DNA from 3 places in the Mesorhizobium sp. M1342 genome. Region 1 is predicted to be linked to each of the others. Evidence: predicted binding sites of a transcription regulator. Region 1 holds the regulator's gene; each other region holds the start of a gene.

Evidence for each region. Region 1 encodes PhoB, which activates phosphate uptake and scavenging genes when phosphate is short. Its sites were predicted from a motif close to TGTCATNNANCTGTCAT; they were not measured.
Region 2: a site for PhoB is predicted at 2,430-2,446, ahead of NKH06_RS22250 (esterase-like activity of phytase family protein). Genes of this name have one in related genera too.
Region 3: a site for PhoB is predicted at 1,853-1,869, ahead of NKH06_RS31515 (YdcH family protein). Genes of this name have one in related genera too.

The regions. Positions count from the first base shown of each region.
Region 1 is NZ_JAMYLI010000024.1:27,256-31,860, reverse strand. It holds gene eglC (endo-1,3-1,4-beta-glycanase EglC) at 1-1,157, opposite strand, end outside; gene phoB (phosphate regulon transcriptional regulator PhoB) at 1,694-2,383, opposite strand; gene phoU (phosphate signaling complex protein PhoU) at 2,400-3,107, opposite strand; gene pstB (phosphate ABC transporter ATP-binding protein PstB) at 3,134-3,952, opposite strand; gene pstA (phosphate ABC transporter permease PstA) at 3,971-4,605, opposite strand, start outside.
Region 2 is NZ_JAMYLI010000022.1:32,172-36,776, forward strand. It holds gene NKH06_RS22245 (GcvT family protein) at 1-2,317, opposite strand, end outside; gene NKH06_RS22250 (esterase-like activity of phytase family protein) at 2,536-4,014, shown strand; gene NKH06_RS22255 (MATE family efflux transporter) at 4,184-4,605, shown strand, end outside.
Region 3 is NZ_JAMYLI010000053.1:13,398-18,002, reverse strand. It holds gene NKH06_RS31525 (lytic transglycosylase domain-containing protein) at 1-9, opposite strand, end outside; gene ispG (flavodoxin-dependent (E)-4-hydroxy-3-methylbut-2-enyl-diphosphate synthase) at 15-1,268, opposite strand; gene NKH06_RS31515 (YdcH family protein) at 1,603-1,782, opposite strand; gene NKH06_RS31510 (YdcH family protein) at 2,022-2,225, shown strand; gene NKH06_RS31505 (IclR family transcriptional regulator) at 2,249-3,037, opposite strand; gene NKH06_RS31500 (transporter substrate-binding protein) at 3,165-4,091, shown strand; gene NKH06_RS31495 (amino acid ABC transporter permease) at 4,217-4,605, shown strand, end outside.

The DNA.
Region 1 (4,605 bases):
GTATCCGCAACGTTCACCGTTGAAGAAACCTTCGTGTGCGCTCCCGTCTCATTGGAATGCGCCGTCATGTAGAGCGTGTTCGGGTCCTGGCCACGCGTTTCGACAACGTCCAGCTCCGGCGGCCACGAGCCGTCCTCCGGAAGCAGCCAGAACGCCGGCCAGGCTCCGGCTGTTTCAGGAGGATCCGCCCGCATTTCGAAATAGCCGTAGGTTTGCGAGAAGGTGTCGTGGGTCGTCAGGATCCCCGAGGTGTATTCGTAGTTGTTGATCAGAGGCTTGATGTCCTCCGGCGCCTGCGCGGCGGTGATGGTGAGGACGCCGTTCTCAACGCTGAACGGATGGACCGAACTCGTCGGGCCATAATTGGCGTCGATATACCACTGCAACTCACCATTGCTGCTCAACGTGCTGCCGTTCGGCGCTCCCCACCAGAAATTGGAATTCCAGGTGCCGTCCTGCCCGTCCCGAAGGCTCAGCGTGTTGAAATCGTCGGAGAAGGACAGCGTCATTGCGGACTTGTCGATCGGAAGTTCGAACTGGGTGGGCTGCAGCTTGTCGATGGTCGTATTCTTGAACACCAGGATCTCGTCGGATCCGAGGTTCAGCATCACGTTCGATTCCACCTGGACCATCTGTGAACGGACGGCATCGAACGAAGTGAAGTCGTAGCCGTCAAGCCGGACCGCATCGGTCGCACCGAAGTCGAAGATAAGATCGCTTCCATTACCTTTGGAGATGGCGAAAGTATCGGCGCCATCGCCGCCGATCAGGACATCATTTCCCTTGCCGCCATCCAGCGTCTGGTGACCCGACCCGCCCTTGATGATGTTGTCCACCGCATTTCCGAACGCAAATCGGTTGGTGCCGGTAACGACGAGGTTCTCGAAATTGTCGGGGAGCTTGTAGCTCATCCATGTGTCGATCGTGTCGATCCCTGCCCCAGGATCCTCGACCACCTTATTGTTGGTGGAATAGAGATGATAGTAGTCGTCGCCGGCGCCACCGTAGATCGTGACAGTGACGCCGGTGTCTCCCCAGAAGGAGTCGTTGCCGGAGGTGCCATGCAGTTCCGGTCCAGACCCGGTGGCCGAGAACCAATGAGTGGAAGCGCCGGTGTAGGCAAGAGGGATGCCCTTGGCATTTAAGACCGTGCTCATCAGAAATCCTTCCCAATGGTGCCCGACCTGGTCAAAGGTCCGGCGACCGCTTCCAAGCAACGCTGCAAAGAACGAGATCGTTCCACAGAATCGTCATTAGATCCGAGATCGCGTTGAGCAATCGACAGACGAGCAATGAATAAAGAGGAGAGGACTCGCAATAATTTGAAGTAATTTATTAAAATTGTATATTTCTGCAGAATACGCGTCATCCGACGAACGTATATCTAAATTAACTCAAAGTCATTCTTGCGTGGCTTTCTGGTCGGAGTCTGCGGGCAAGATGGCGACGTACCAAGTAATTCGCCGTGCTTCCTGCGGCCAGCCGGGCCCCAATAGAGAGTTTGGGAGATCGGGGAACGCCAGAAGCTGCCTGTCGCTTTGGCCCAAATGCAGTCATTCGAAACCTGATGAGGATGACCGCTCCTGGCGTCACGTGCTCGCTCCCCATCCATGAGACGAGTGCAACATTCCACCGGCTGTTGGCGACCGCGTGCTAATCGAGTTTTCCCGATCTATCGGGACGGAACAGCCACCTAGTCTTCCCTGATCGCGTAACCCGCCCCACGGATGGTGCGGATGACATCAGGCATGCGGCCGTTGTTGACCGCCTTGCGCAGCCGGCCGACGTGCACGTCGACAGTGCGTTCGTCGATGTAAATCGTCTCGCCCCAGACATTGTCGAGCAGCTGGCTGCGCGAGAACACGCGGCCGGGGTGGCGCATCATGAATTCGAGCAGGCGGAATTCGGTCGGCCCGAGCCGGATCTCGCTCTTCTTGCGATAGACCCGGTGCGACTCGCGATCGAGCACGATGTCGCCGACCTTCAGCACGCTGGACAGCACTTCCGGCTTGGCCCGGCGCAGCAGCGCCTTGACCCTGGCCATGAACTCCGGCGTCGAGAAGGGCTTGACCAGATAGTCGTCGGCGCCGGTCGACAGGCCGCGCACGCGGTCGCTTTCCTCGCCTCGCGCGGTCAGCATGATGATCGGCAGCCGCTCGGTCTCTGGGCGCATTCGCAGGCGCCGGCAGAGTTCGATGCCGGAAACCGCCGGCACCATCCAGTCGAGCACGAGAAGGTCGGGAACGTTCTCCTGCAGCCGGATTTCGGCCTCGTCGCCGCGCGTCACCACCTCGACCTGGTAACCTTCGGATTCAAGATTGTAGCGGAGCAGCACGCCTAGCGGCTCCTCATCCTCCACCACCATGATGCGTGGTGCGATCATCGGCTGGTCACCCCTGTTATGCCGCTGGCGCGGACATTGCCGTCTCGTCCTGCTTCGGACGATTGGCTGGCAGCTGCGTGCCGGTCAAAACATAGTAGGCATTTTCGGCGATGTTGGTCACGTGGTCGCCGATCCGCTCGAGGTTCTTGGCGCAGAACAACAGGTGCGTGCACGCCGTGATGTTGCGGGGATCTTCCATCATGTAGGTCAGCAGCTCGCGGAACACCGAGGTGTATTTGACGTCGATGCGTTCGTCATTGTTTCTGAGCGTGGCAAGCGCTGCCGGGTCGGCGGCGGCGTACTCGTCGACGACCCCCTGCACCTGGATCAGCACCAGTTGCGCCATCGCGTCGATCGAATGCGAAAGGTCGTGCGGCGTGACACTCAGCCCGACAGTGCCGACGCGCTTGGCGATGTTCTTGGCAAGGTCGCCGATGCGCTCAAGGTCGCCGGCCATGCGGATCGAACCGACCACCGCACGCAGATCGTTGGCCATTGGCTGGCGCTTGGCGATCAGCGTGATGGCGCGATCGTCCAGCTCGCGCTGGCGTGCATCCATGATGGCATCATCGGAAACCACGCGCTGCGCCAGCGCATTGTCCGAATTGAGCAAAGCCCTGGTCGAGCCACTGACCATCGAGCGGGCGAGATCGCCCATGTCGCGGATCAGCTGGCTGATCTGCTCCAGATCCTCATCGAAAGATGCGACGGTATGTTCACCCATGATCTTCGTCCCTCGTATGCCTGAGCTCAGCCGAACCGGCCGGTGATGTAGTCCTGGGTGCGTTTGTCGTCGGGGGTGGTGAACATCTTGTCGGTGGCGCCCTCCTCGACCAGATAGCCTAGATGGAACATCGCGGTGCGCTGCGACACGCGCGCTGCCTGCTGCATCGAATGGGTGACGATGACGATGGTATAGTTCTGACGCAGTTCGTCGATCAGTTCCTCGACGCGAGCGGTGGCGATCGGGTCGAGCGCCGAACACGGTTCGTCCATCAGGATCACCTCGGGTGACACGGCGATGGCGCGTGCAATGCACAGACGCTGCTGCTGGCCACCGGAAAGACCCGTGCCAGGTTCCTGCAAACGGTCCTTGACCTCGTTCCAGATCGCCGCCTTCTTCAGGCTCGACTCTACGATCTGATCCATATCGGCCTTGCGCTTGGCCAATCCGTGGATGCGCGGACCATAGGCAACGTTCTCGTAGATCGATTTGGGGAACGGATTGGGTTTCTGGAACACCATGCCGACGCGCGCCCTGAGTTCGACGACATCGATGTTCTTGTCGTAGATGTCTTCTTCGTCGAGCGTTATCTTGCCGGTTACCCGTGCTGAATCGATGGTGTCGTTCATGCGGTTGAGGCAGCGCAGGAAGGTGGACTTGCCGCAGCCGGAGGGGCCGATCAGCGCCGTCACCTGATTCAGGCGGACGTCGAGATTGACATCGAACAGCGCCTGCTTCTCGCCATAGAACACGCCGACCTTGTCGCCGCGCATTTTGATCACTTCGTTCGACTTCATCTTGTCGCCCACTGCGTTTTCAAGGGACTGTTCGGTCATGATGTTCATACCAAGATGCCTTTTTTTCTACCAGCGCCGCTCGAACCGACGCCGAAGCACGATCGCGGTGATGTTCATGGCCATGAGGAAGACGAGCAGGATGATGATGGCGCCGGACATACGCTCGACGAAGGCGCGTTCGGCCTCGTTCGCCCACATATAGATCTGCACCGGCAGCGCGGTGGCCGGATCGAAAGGCGTCGTCGGTGGATCGGCGACGAAGGCGACCATGCCGATCAGCAGCAGAGGCGCGGTTTCGCCGAGCGCACGCGCCAGACCGATGATGGTGCCGGTGAGGATGCCGGGCGCGGCAAGCGGCAGGATGTGCTGGAACACCATCTGCATCTTGGAGGCGCCAAGACCGAGAGCTGCCGAGCGGATCGACGGCGGCACCGCTGCAAGTGCGGCTCGCGTCGCGATGATGATCGTCGGCAGCGTCATCAGCGTCAGCACCAGGCCGCCGACGAAGGCGGCAGAGCGCGGCATGCCCAGGAAATTGATGAACACCGCGAGGCCGAGCAAGCCGAAGACGATTGACGGCACTGCGGCCAGATTGTTGATGTTGACCTCGATAAGGTCGGTAAAACGGTTCTTCTTGGCGAACTCCTCCAGATAGATGGAGGCGGCGACGCCGATCGGCAGCGCCAGCAGCAACACGATCA
Region 2 (4,605 bases), on a different contig from region 1:
TGCCCTCGCCTGCAACATCGCGGTCGACCAGCGCCAGCGCCAGGCTCTTGCCGACCGTATAGCCATAGCCGCCCGACGTGACGAAGCCGACGCGTCGGCCCTGATACCAGACCGGCTCGAAGCCGCTGGCGTCGGCGTCGAACGCATCGATTTCCAGGGTCACAAGGCTTTGGCCGCTACCGGCCTCGCGCTGTTTCAAGGCAGCTTCGCGGCCGATGAAGTCGCTCTTGCCGAAAGCGATGAACCGGTCGAGACCGGTCTGGCCCGGCGTGTAGCCTTGCGTGAATTCGCGCGACCAGATGCCAAAGCTCTTCTCCAGCCGCAGCGCATTGAGCGCATAGTAGCCGATTTCGGCAAGGCCCAGATCCTCGCCAGCGCCCAGCAGCGTGTCGCGCAGAGTGGCATGCATGGTCACGGGGCAACTGATTTCGAAGCCGAGTTCGCCTGATATCGACAGCCGCGCAACACGTGCCTGCACCATGCCGATATCAAATGCGCCGCAGGCCATGAACGGCAGCGCTGCGCCGGAAACATCCTGATGCGTCGTTCGCTCCAGTATTTTGCGCGCGTTCGGCCCGGTCAGCAGAAAGCCGCTCATCGTGTCGGACAGGTCGGCGACGGTGACGCCTTCAGCCGCATGGCTCTCGAACCAGCGCATGTGGAATTCCCGGAGATAGTAGGAGCCCATCAGCCAATAGCTGCCGCCGCCCCAGTTGAAGACGGTGAGGTCGCCCTTCAGCCGTCCGTCAAGACCGAGCATTGGCGCCAGGCCGGCCCGTCCGGGTTTCGGCAGCTTGCAGGCGAGCAGCCGGTCGAGCCAGGCTTCCGCACCTGGCCCCGCCACCGCATAGCGCGAATAGGCCGAGATATCGACGAGACCGGCGGCGCGCCGCACCTGCAGCGCCTCGTCGCCGACGATGTCGAAGGCGTTGGAGCGCCGCAGCGTCGTGTTCTCGGCAAATCCCATCGGCGCGAAATAGGCCGGGATTTCCAGCCCCCAGGAAGCCGTCCATTCGCATCCCGCGGCCGTCATGCCGTCATAGGCGCCGGGGCGTTTCAGCGGCCGGCCGGCGGGCAGCCGTTCATTGGGAAAGGTCATGACGAAGCGGCGCGAATAGAACTGGCGCGTGGTCTGCTTGAGATATTCCCGGTTGGCGGCGAAGGCGCCGTAGCGGGCGATGTCCATGCCAAAAATGTCGGCCTGCGGTTCGCCGTAAATCATCCATTCGGCCAGCGACTTGCCGACGCCGCCGCCCTGGCTGAAACCGGCCATGACGCCGCAGGCGACCCAGTAATTCTTCAGCCCCCGCACCGGCCCGACAATCGGATTGCCGTCCGGGGTGAAGGTGAAGGCACCGTTGACCCATTTGCGGATGCCGGCAGTCGCCAGGCAAGGGAAGCGCTCATGCGCCTTGGCGAGTTCCGGGCTGATGCGATCGATGTCTTCCGGGATCAGCTCGATGCCGTAGTCCCATGGCGCACCATCCATGTTCCAGTGCTTCGGATTCTGCTCGTAAACGCCCAGCAGCACGCCCTTGCGCTCCTGCCGGAGATACGAAAAGCCATCGAGATCGACGGCGATGCCGATTTCCCTGTCCAGCGCCGCGATCTCGGGAATGTCCTCAGTGATGAAATAATGGTGCTCCATCGGCGTCACCGGCAGGTCGACGCCGGCCATGCGGCCGAGCTGCTTTGCCCACAGCCCGCCGGCATTGACGACATGCTCGGCGATGATGGTGCCCTGCTCCGTGATGACATCCCAGCGACCGTCGGCGCGCGGCTTCAACTCGACGACCCGGTTGCGCAGGATGATGTCGGCGCCGCGCTTCTTCGCAGCACCCGCATAGGCATGCGTCGTGCCGTACGGGTCGAGATGGCCTTCGTTGGAATCATGCAGCCCGCCAAGCACACCGGTGACGTCGACGATCGGGCAGATCGTCTTGATCTCATCGGGCGTTACCAACCTAGCGGTCTCGATGCCGACCGACTGGAACACCGCCCAGGCCGATTTCAGCCACTCCCAGCGCGCGGGATCGCTGGCGATGTTGACGCCGCCCTTCATGTGCAGGCCGATATCCCAGCCGGATTCGGCCTCGATCTCCCGGTAGAGATTGATGGTGTAGTCCTGCAGCGCCGCCACGTTGGGATCCGCGTTGAGCGAATGGAAGCCTGCCGCCGCGTGCCACGTCGAACCGGCCGTCAGTTCGGCGCGCTCGATCAGCGCCACATCCCTCCAGCCGAACCGCGTCAGGTGATAGAGCACCGAGGCTCCAACCACGCCACCTCCGATGACGACTGCGCGGTAGTGCGACTTCAAGGCTTCCCCTCCACGGTTAGTCCGAAGGCTGGAGCATATATTCACTGGACATAAGTGTCTAGTGCCGCGCGCGCGCATCGTTTTTCGTCGACCGCCGGCATGCACCGCGCGCTGTCACGTAAGCATCATGTTCGCGCCGTAGACCGCGTTTCGGGGAGGCCTGCGCGGCATCATCGATGTCGCGCCTCGCGGCACATCCGTCACAAAGAGGATTATCCATGAAACACCTGTACCGAACCGCGTCGCTCGGCGTCGCGCTGGCCTTGTTCACCGCCTTGACGCCGGCGCTCGCCGACAGCACCGCGACCGTCGGCGGCCTCGTCAACAAGGGGCTGGTCGGTGTCGGCCGCATCCCGGCCGCTCAGCGCGACAAGTTCGGCGAGACCTTCGGCTCGGGCTCCGGCATGGCGATCGACACATCAGGCTGGACGCACGGCGCCGATGGTTACAAGGGTTCGCTCTGGCTGCTGCCCGACCGCGGCTACAATGTCGTCGGCACCACCGACTACCGGCCGCGCCTCAACACCATCGGCATAGAATTCATGCCGACCGCATTGGGTGCCGCACCCGCTGCCGGCCAGGAGCAGACGGGCGTCAAGGCGACGCTCGCCGACACCATGCTGCTCACCGACGACAAGGGCGCTGATGCCACCGGCCTCGACCCGCTCAACGGCGTGCGCGCGGCAAGCGGCGACATGCCGATCCTGCCGCAAGCCGACAATGGCAAGCTGGCGCTCGACAACGAGGCGATCGTGCGGCTGCCCGATGGTTCGATGTTCATCTCCGACGAATACGGCCCGAACATCTATCGGTTTTCCGCCGACGGGCATCTGCTGTCGGCAACCCAGCCACCGGCCGCCCTCGTGCCGATGCGCCACGGCACGCCGAACTTCGCCTCGGACAATCCGGGACCCGGTGCCGCCGAGCCCGATCCGAAGGATCCCGAAACCGGCCGCCAGAACAACCAGGGCCTTGAAGGCATGGCACTGACGCCGGACGGCAAGTTCGTGATCGCCGTGCTGCAGTCGGCGACAAGGCAGGACGGCGGCGATTCGCCCGCCACGCGCCAGAACACCCGCGCCCTGGTCTACGACGCATCCGACCTCGGCCATCTCAAGCTGGCGCATGAGTATGTCGTGCCGCTGCCGGTGTTCAAGGATGCCAAGGGCAAGACCAAGGTCGCCGCGCAGAGCGAGATCGTGGCACTGTCGGATCAGACCTTCCTGATGCTGGCGCGCGACAGCGGCAACGGCCAGGGCCTGAAGGGCGATGCCTCGCTCTATCGCCAGGTCAACGTCGTCGACCTATCCACCGCGACCGACATCGCCGACAGCGCCTTCGATGCCGCTGACAAGCCGGTCGCCCCCAAGGGCGTCGTCGACCCATCGGTGACACCGGCCAAGCTGACGCCATTCATCGACATCAACGACAGTGCCGAGCTCGGCCGCTTCGGCCTGCACAATGGCGCGCCGAACGACAAGAACAACCTGTCCGAGAAGTGGGAGGCGATGTCGGTGGTCAGCGTGCTCGATGCGAAGCTGCCCGACGACTACTTCCTGTTCGTCGCCAACGACAACGACTTCCTTGCCCAGGACGGTTTCCAGGTCGGCGCGCCCTACAAGGCGGAAGACGGCGCCAATGTCGACACCATGTTCCTGGTCTATCAGGTCACGCTGCCGGGTCTGGCCAAGAAGTAACGACCACTGCACGGACGGGCGCGCTTGGCGCGTCCGCTGGGGCAGCGGCTGATATGAACGGGGGGCAGCGGCTTTCAGCCGTGCGGCGCGTTCGCAAGGGTGCATCTCGGTCCCGCCTGCGATATCATCGTGGACTGGATCCAAATCACCATCCGCCGAGCTGCCCGCCATGGACGAAAAAATGCCCGCGCGCCGGGGCACCGGCGACCTGACCAGCGGCCCGATCCCGCGCACGCTTCTGCTGTTCGCCCTGCCGGTGCTCGGCTCCAACGTGCTGCAGTCGCTCAACGGTTCGATCAACGCCGTCTGGGTCGGCCGTTTCCTCGGCGAATCGGCGCTGACCGCCACCTCCAACGCCAACCTCGTCCTGTTCCTGATCCTCGGCACTGTGTTCGGCATCGGCATGGCGGCCACCATCCTGGTGGCCCAGTCGGTCGGTGCCCGCGACCTGCCCGAGGCGCGCCGCATCGTCGGCACCAGCGCGACGTTCTTCTTCCTCGTCTCGGTTGTCTTCGCGGTCTGCGGCTGGATCTGGGTCGACGCCATTCTCAACACGCTCGGCACACCGGCCGATGCCTTGCCGCTGGCGCG
Region 3 (4,605 bases), on a different contig from region 1:
ACGCTGCATTTGACTTACTCTGCCGCGGCCTTGCCGCCGCGACCGAACCGCTGTTCGATATAGTCGGCGACCATTTTCTCGAAATCCGCGGCGATCGACGGCCCGCGCAGCGTCGCCGCCTTCTTGCCGTCGACGAAGACAGGCGCGGTCGGCGTCTCGCCGGTGCCGGGCAGCGAAATGCCGATGTCGGCATGCTTGGACTCGCCCGGGCCGTTGACGATGCAACCCATCACCGCGACCTTGAGGTTCTCGACGCCGGGATATTTGTCGCGCCACACCGGCATATTCTTCCTGAGATCCGCCTGGATGTTCTGGGCAAGTTCCTGGAACACGGTCGAGGTCGTGCGGCCGCAGCCGGGGCAAGCGGCGACGATCGGCACGAACTGCCTGAACCCCATGGTCTGCAGCAATTCCTGCGACACCTGCACCTCGCGCGTGCGGTCGCCATTCGGCTCCGGTGTCAGCGAGATGCGGATGGTGTCGCCGATGCCTTGCTGGAGCAGGATGCCCATGGCGGCCGACGAAGCGACGATGCCCTTCGAGCCCATGCCGGCTTCGGTCAGGCCGAGATGCAGCGCGTGGTTGGAGCGGGTGGCGAGCTCGGTATAGACGGCGATCAGGTCCTGCACGCCGCTGACCTTGGCCGACAGGATGATTTTCTCGCGGCCAAGGCCGATCTCTTCCGCCATCTCGGCCGACAGGATCGCCGACTGCACGATCGCCTCGCGCATCACCTCCTGGGCCGTCAGCGGGAAACCCTTGTCCTGGTTGTCGTCCATCAGCCGGGTCAAAAGCTCCTGGTCGAGCGAGCCCCAGTTGACACCAATGCGTACCGGCTTGTCATGCTTGATCGCCATCTCGACGATATCGGCGAACTGGCGGTCCTTCTTGTCCTTGAAGCCGACATTGCCCGGATTGATGCGGTATTTGGCCAGCGCCTCGGCGCAGGCCGGATGATCGGCCAAAAGCTTGTGGCCGATATAGTGGAAATCGCCGACCAGCGGCACGTGGATACCCAGCCGCTGAAGCCGCTCATGAATGCGCGGCACGGCGGCGGCGCTCTCGTCGCGATCGACGGTGATGCGCACGATCTCCGACCCGGCCCGGTGCAGGGCTGCGACCTGCGCAACGGTCTGGTCGATATCGGCCGTGTCGGTGTTGGTCATCGATTGGACGACGACAGGCGCGCCGCCGCCGACGATCACGCCGCCGACATCGACGCCGACCGACGTACGGCGGGGAAAAGGAGAGGAAAAATATCCGGTCATGCCGGCAGCCTTTTGTCTCTGGAGCATCTTGTGTCCTGCATGGACGCACAACGACGCCCCGGGCCGATGCGCTGAGGTCCGGGCATGAGGTGGAGGAGCAAAGATGGCTTGTCAATGGCGACAGGTCGCCACTGGCCGGAATCGGTCCGCCACCAGAGGCCAGGAAACAATCGATGATCTGGCGAAACGGGCGACGGCCGAAGCGGAAATTGAGCCTGTGCAAGTCCAGCTTCGGCTGACAGACCGGTGCTGGAAATCAAAACCCTCCACACCGGCGGCGTGGTGCCGCCGGGAAAAGAGGCCGCGGATATTGGGCGGCTATGTCAGGAGGGTATCAATGCGTGGTCGGTTTGCCTCTTAGTTTTTCAATCTCGTCCTTGAGTGCCAGCTTGCGTCGCTTGAGATTCACGATTTCGAGGTCGTCGACCGATGGATGATTCATCGCGTCATCGATTTCACGTTCGATGTCGCCGTGTTTCCGCTGCAACTCATCAAGATGGGATGCAAGAGACATGATTGGTTCTCCCTTTCATGGTTTTCCTCGATTGCAACCGTCACGGCGCGTCCACCGCAGGTTCGCTTCTGTGACGGCACGGTGACAGTGTGTCACCTTCCGCGGGCGATGTCGAATGATCCGTGGTAGCATTCCACGACACTGTGAAATGTGATATGGGCTGCACGCCGGTGACAAAACACCCGGCCCCGCCCAATCAGGCCCAGCTTTGGGCGCCGCAGACGTGCAGACGGTAGAGAATGTCCGATCAGGAACAGGCCGATATTCGCCTCGAATTTTCCCGCCTGAAGCAGGAACACGCCGATTTCGATGCCGCCATCAACGCGATGATCGCCATGGCCTGCGATCCGCTGCAGATCCAGCGCATGAAGAAGAAGAAGCTGTTCCTCAAGGATCGGCTGATGGCACTGGAAGACAAGATCATTCCCGACATCATTGCGTGAGTTGGCATTCGCTCGCCCGCGCGCTACCCGGCGATCGAAAGCTTTGCGGCACGATCACGCAGCAGGCCGATGAGTTCGCCGGTCCGCTCCTCGGACGTATCGATGGGGACCACCAGGCACATCGTCGCCTCGACCTTGCCCGGCGCTGAAAACACCGGTGCGGCAAGGCACTTCGTATAGGCATCGACAAGGCCCGAAGTGACGCAATGGCCGGTGACCTGCGCTTTTGCGATGTCGGCGACGAAATCGTCAAGCCGCAGTTTGCGCCCGTCGGGCAGCACGAGATCGTCGTTTGACACCATGTCTTCGATCTCAGCCTTCTCCAGCCCCGCCAGAAGCAGCCGCCCCGAGGCTGTCCAGGGCAGCGGTATCTGCAAGCCGGTGGCGGAACTGATGCGGAACGGTCTGGTGCCGGGACTCGCATGGACGATCGTATAGCGGCCGCTCTGCAGCATGCACAGTTCGGAAGTCTCGCCGGTCTCGCGCGACAGATTGTCGACCTCCTGGCGCCCCCGCCTCAAAAGGTCGTTGCCCCGCACATAGTCCATTCCGTAGAGATAGAGCTTCTTGCCGAAATAGACGCGATTGCCGTCGCCTTCCATTTCCAGCAGTCCCGCATCGACCAGCGACCGCACCAGCGTATAGGTCGTCGAGCGGGGCGCGTTCACGCCCTTGGCAAGGTCGCCAATGCCGATCGCGCGCTGGGTCGTGTGAAGAAACTCCAGAATCTCGAGCACCCGGTTGAGCCCCTTTTCACGGGAGCCCGAAATCTTCTCGCCGGCTGAAAGTGCCGAGGTATTGCCATCTTGCATTGTTGATTCCCGGTGTTAGTATCTGTCCTGTACAGGATACATGCGTCTCTTGTAAGAGACAATCGCTTCGACGTCACTGACGCGTGTATTGCCTGTGCAAGGGGAACACAAACGAAAGGAGGTCGCCGTGAACGACACATCCGGAAGACGTGATTTTCTGAAATTGGGAATGGCGGGACTGGCCGCGGCCGGCGTCGTGGGTGCGGCGGTAACCGTCGATGCCCAAAAGGCCGCTGCCCAGGCAGCACCCGACAGCCTGCTGCGCACCGTGCTCGATCGCGGCAAGCTGATCGTCGGCACCGGCAGCACCAATGCGCCGTGGCACTTCGAGAACGATGCCGGCGAACTCGTCGGCATGGACATCACCATGGGGCGCATTCTTGCCAAGGGCCTTTTCGACGATCCGACCAAGGTCGAGTTCGTGATGCAGGATCCGGCACAGCGCATCCCCAACGTCACCACCAACAAGGTCGACATCACCATTCAGTTCATGACGATGAGCGCCCAGCGCTCGCAGCTGGTCAATTTTTCCCGGCCTTACTACGTCGAGGGCGTCGCCCTGCTGAGCCTTCCGACCGCCGAGAACAAGACCTTCGACAAGCTGCTTGCCGGCGGCTCGGCGACACGCGTCTCCATCCTGCAGAATGTCGATGCCGAGGCGCAGGTGCATTCGGTGCTGCCCGAGTGCCAGGTTATGCAGATCGATACCCAGGCCAACGTGCTGCAGGCACTGGAATCGAAACGCGTCGACGCCGCTGCCGTCGATCTGTCCACGGTGCGCTGGCTCGCCTCGCGCAATCCGGACAGATATTTCGACGCCGGCAAGAGCTGGCTGAGCATGCTTTATGGCGCGGCACTCCGGCAAGGCGACCTTGACTGGCTGACCTTCGTCAACTCGACCTTCACCATCGCCATGTTCGGCCACGAAAACGCACTCTACGATGCCGCCTTCAAGGACTTTTTCGGACAGGAGCCGCCGGCGCGCCATCCGGGCTTCCCAGCCATCTGCCCTGCCGGGGGGATGGGCGTATCCAGCGCCCTTCCGCCTCCCTAGAGCAATTCCAGGAAAAGTGTGAAACGGTTTTCCGCCCGGAATTGCGTCAAAACAAAGAGTTAGAGCGGGTCGCCGTTTCCGTGAAACGGTGAACTGCTCTAAGCCTGCGGCACTGAGGCGGACGCATGGGCTATGCCCTTAATTTCAACCTGATCTGGCGGCACTTCGACAAGCTGTGGGGAGGACTGCTGCTCAGTCTCGAGCTCGCCGTCATATCGATCGCCATCGGCACCGTCATCGGCCTGGTTCTGGCGGTCTGGTACGTGTCTGCCGGACGCATCGTGCGCACCATCATCGCCGCCTACGTCGAATTCATCCGCAACGTGCCGCTGATCCTGCTCGTCTACCTCGTCTTCTACGGCCTGCCGACAGTGGTCGACATCGCCTACAGCGCGCCGACCTCGTTCGTCGTCACGCTGTCGCTCTATAGCGGCGCCTATCTGGTCGAGGTGTTTCGCTCCGGGCTCGAAGCCGTTCCGCGCGGACAGCTGGACGCCGGCAAGGCAATCGGCCT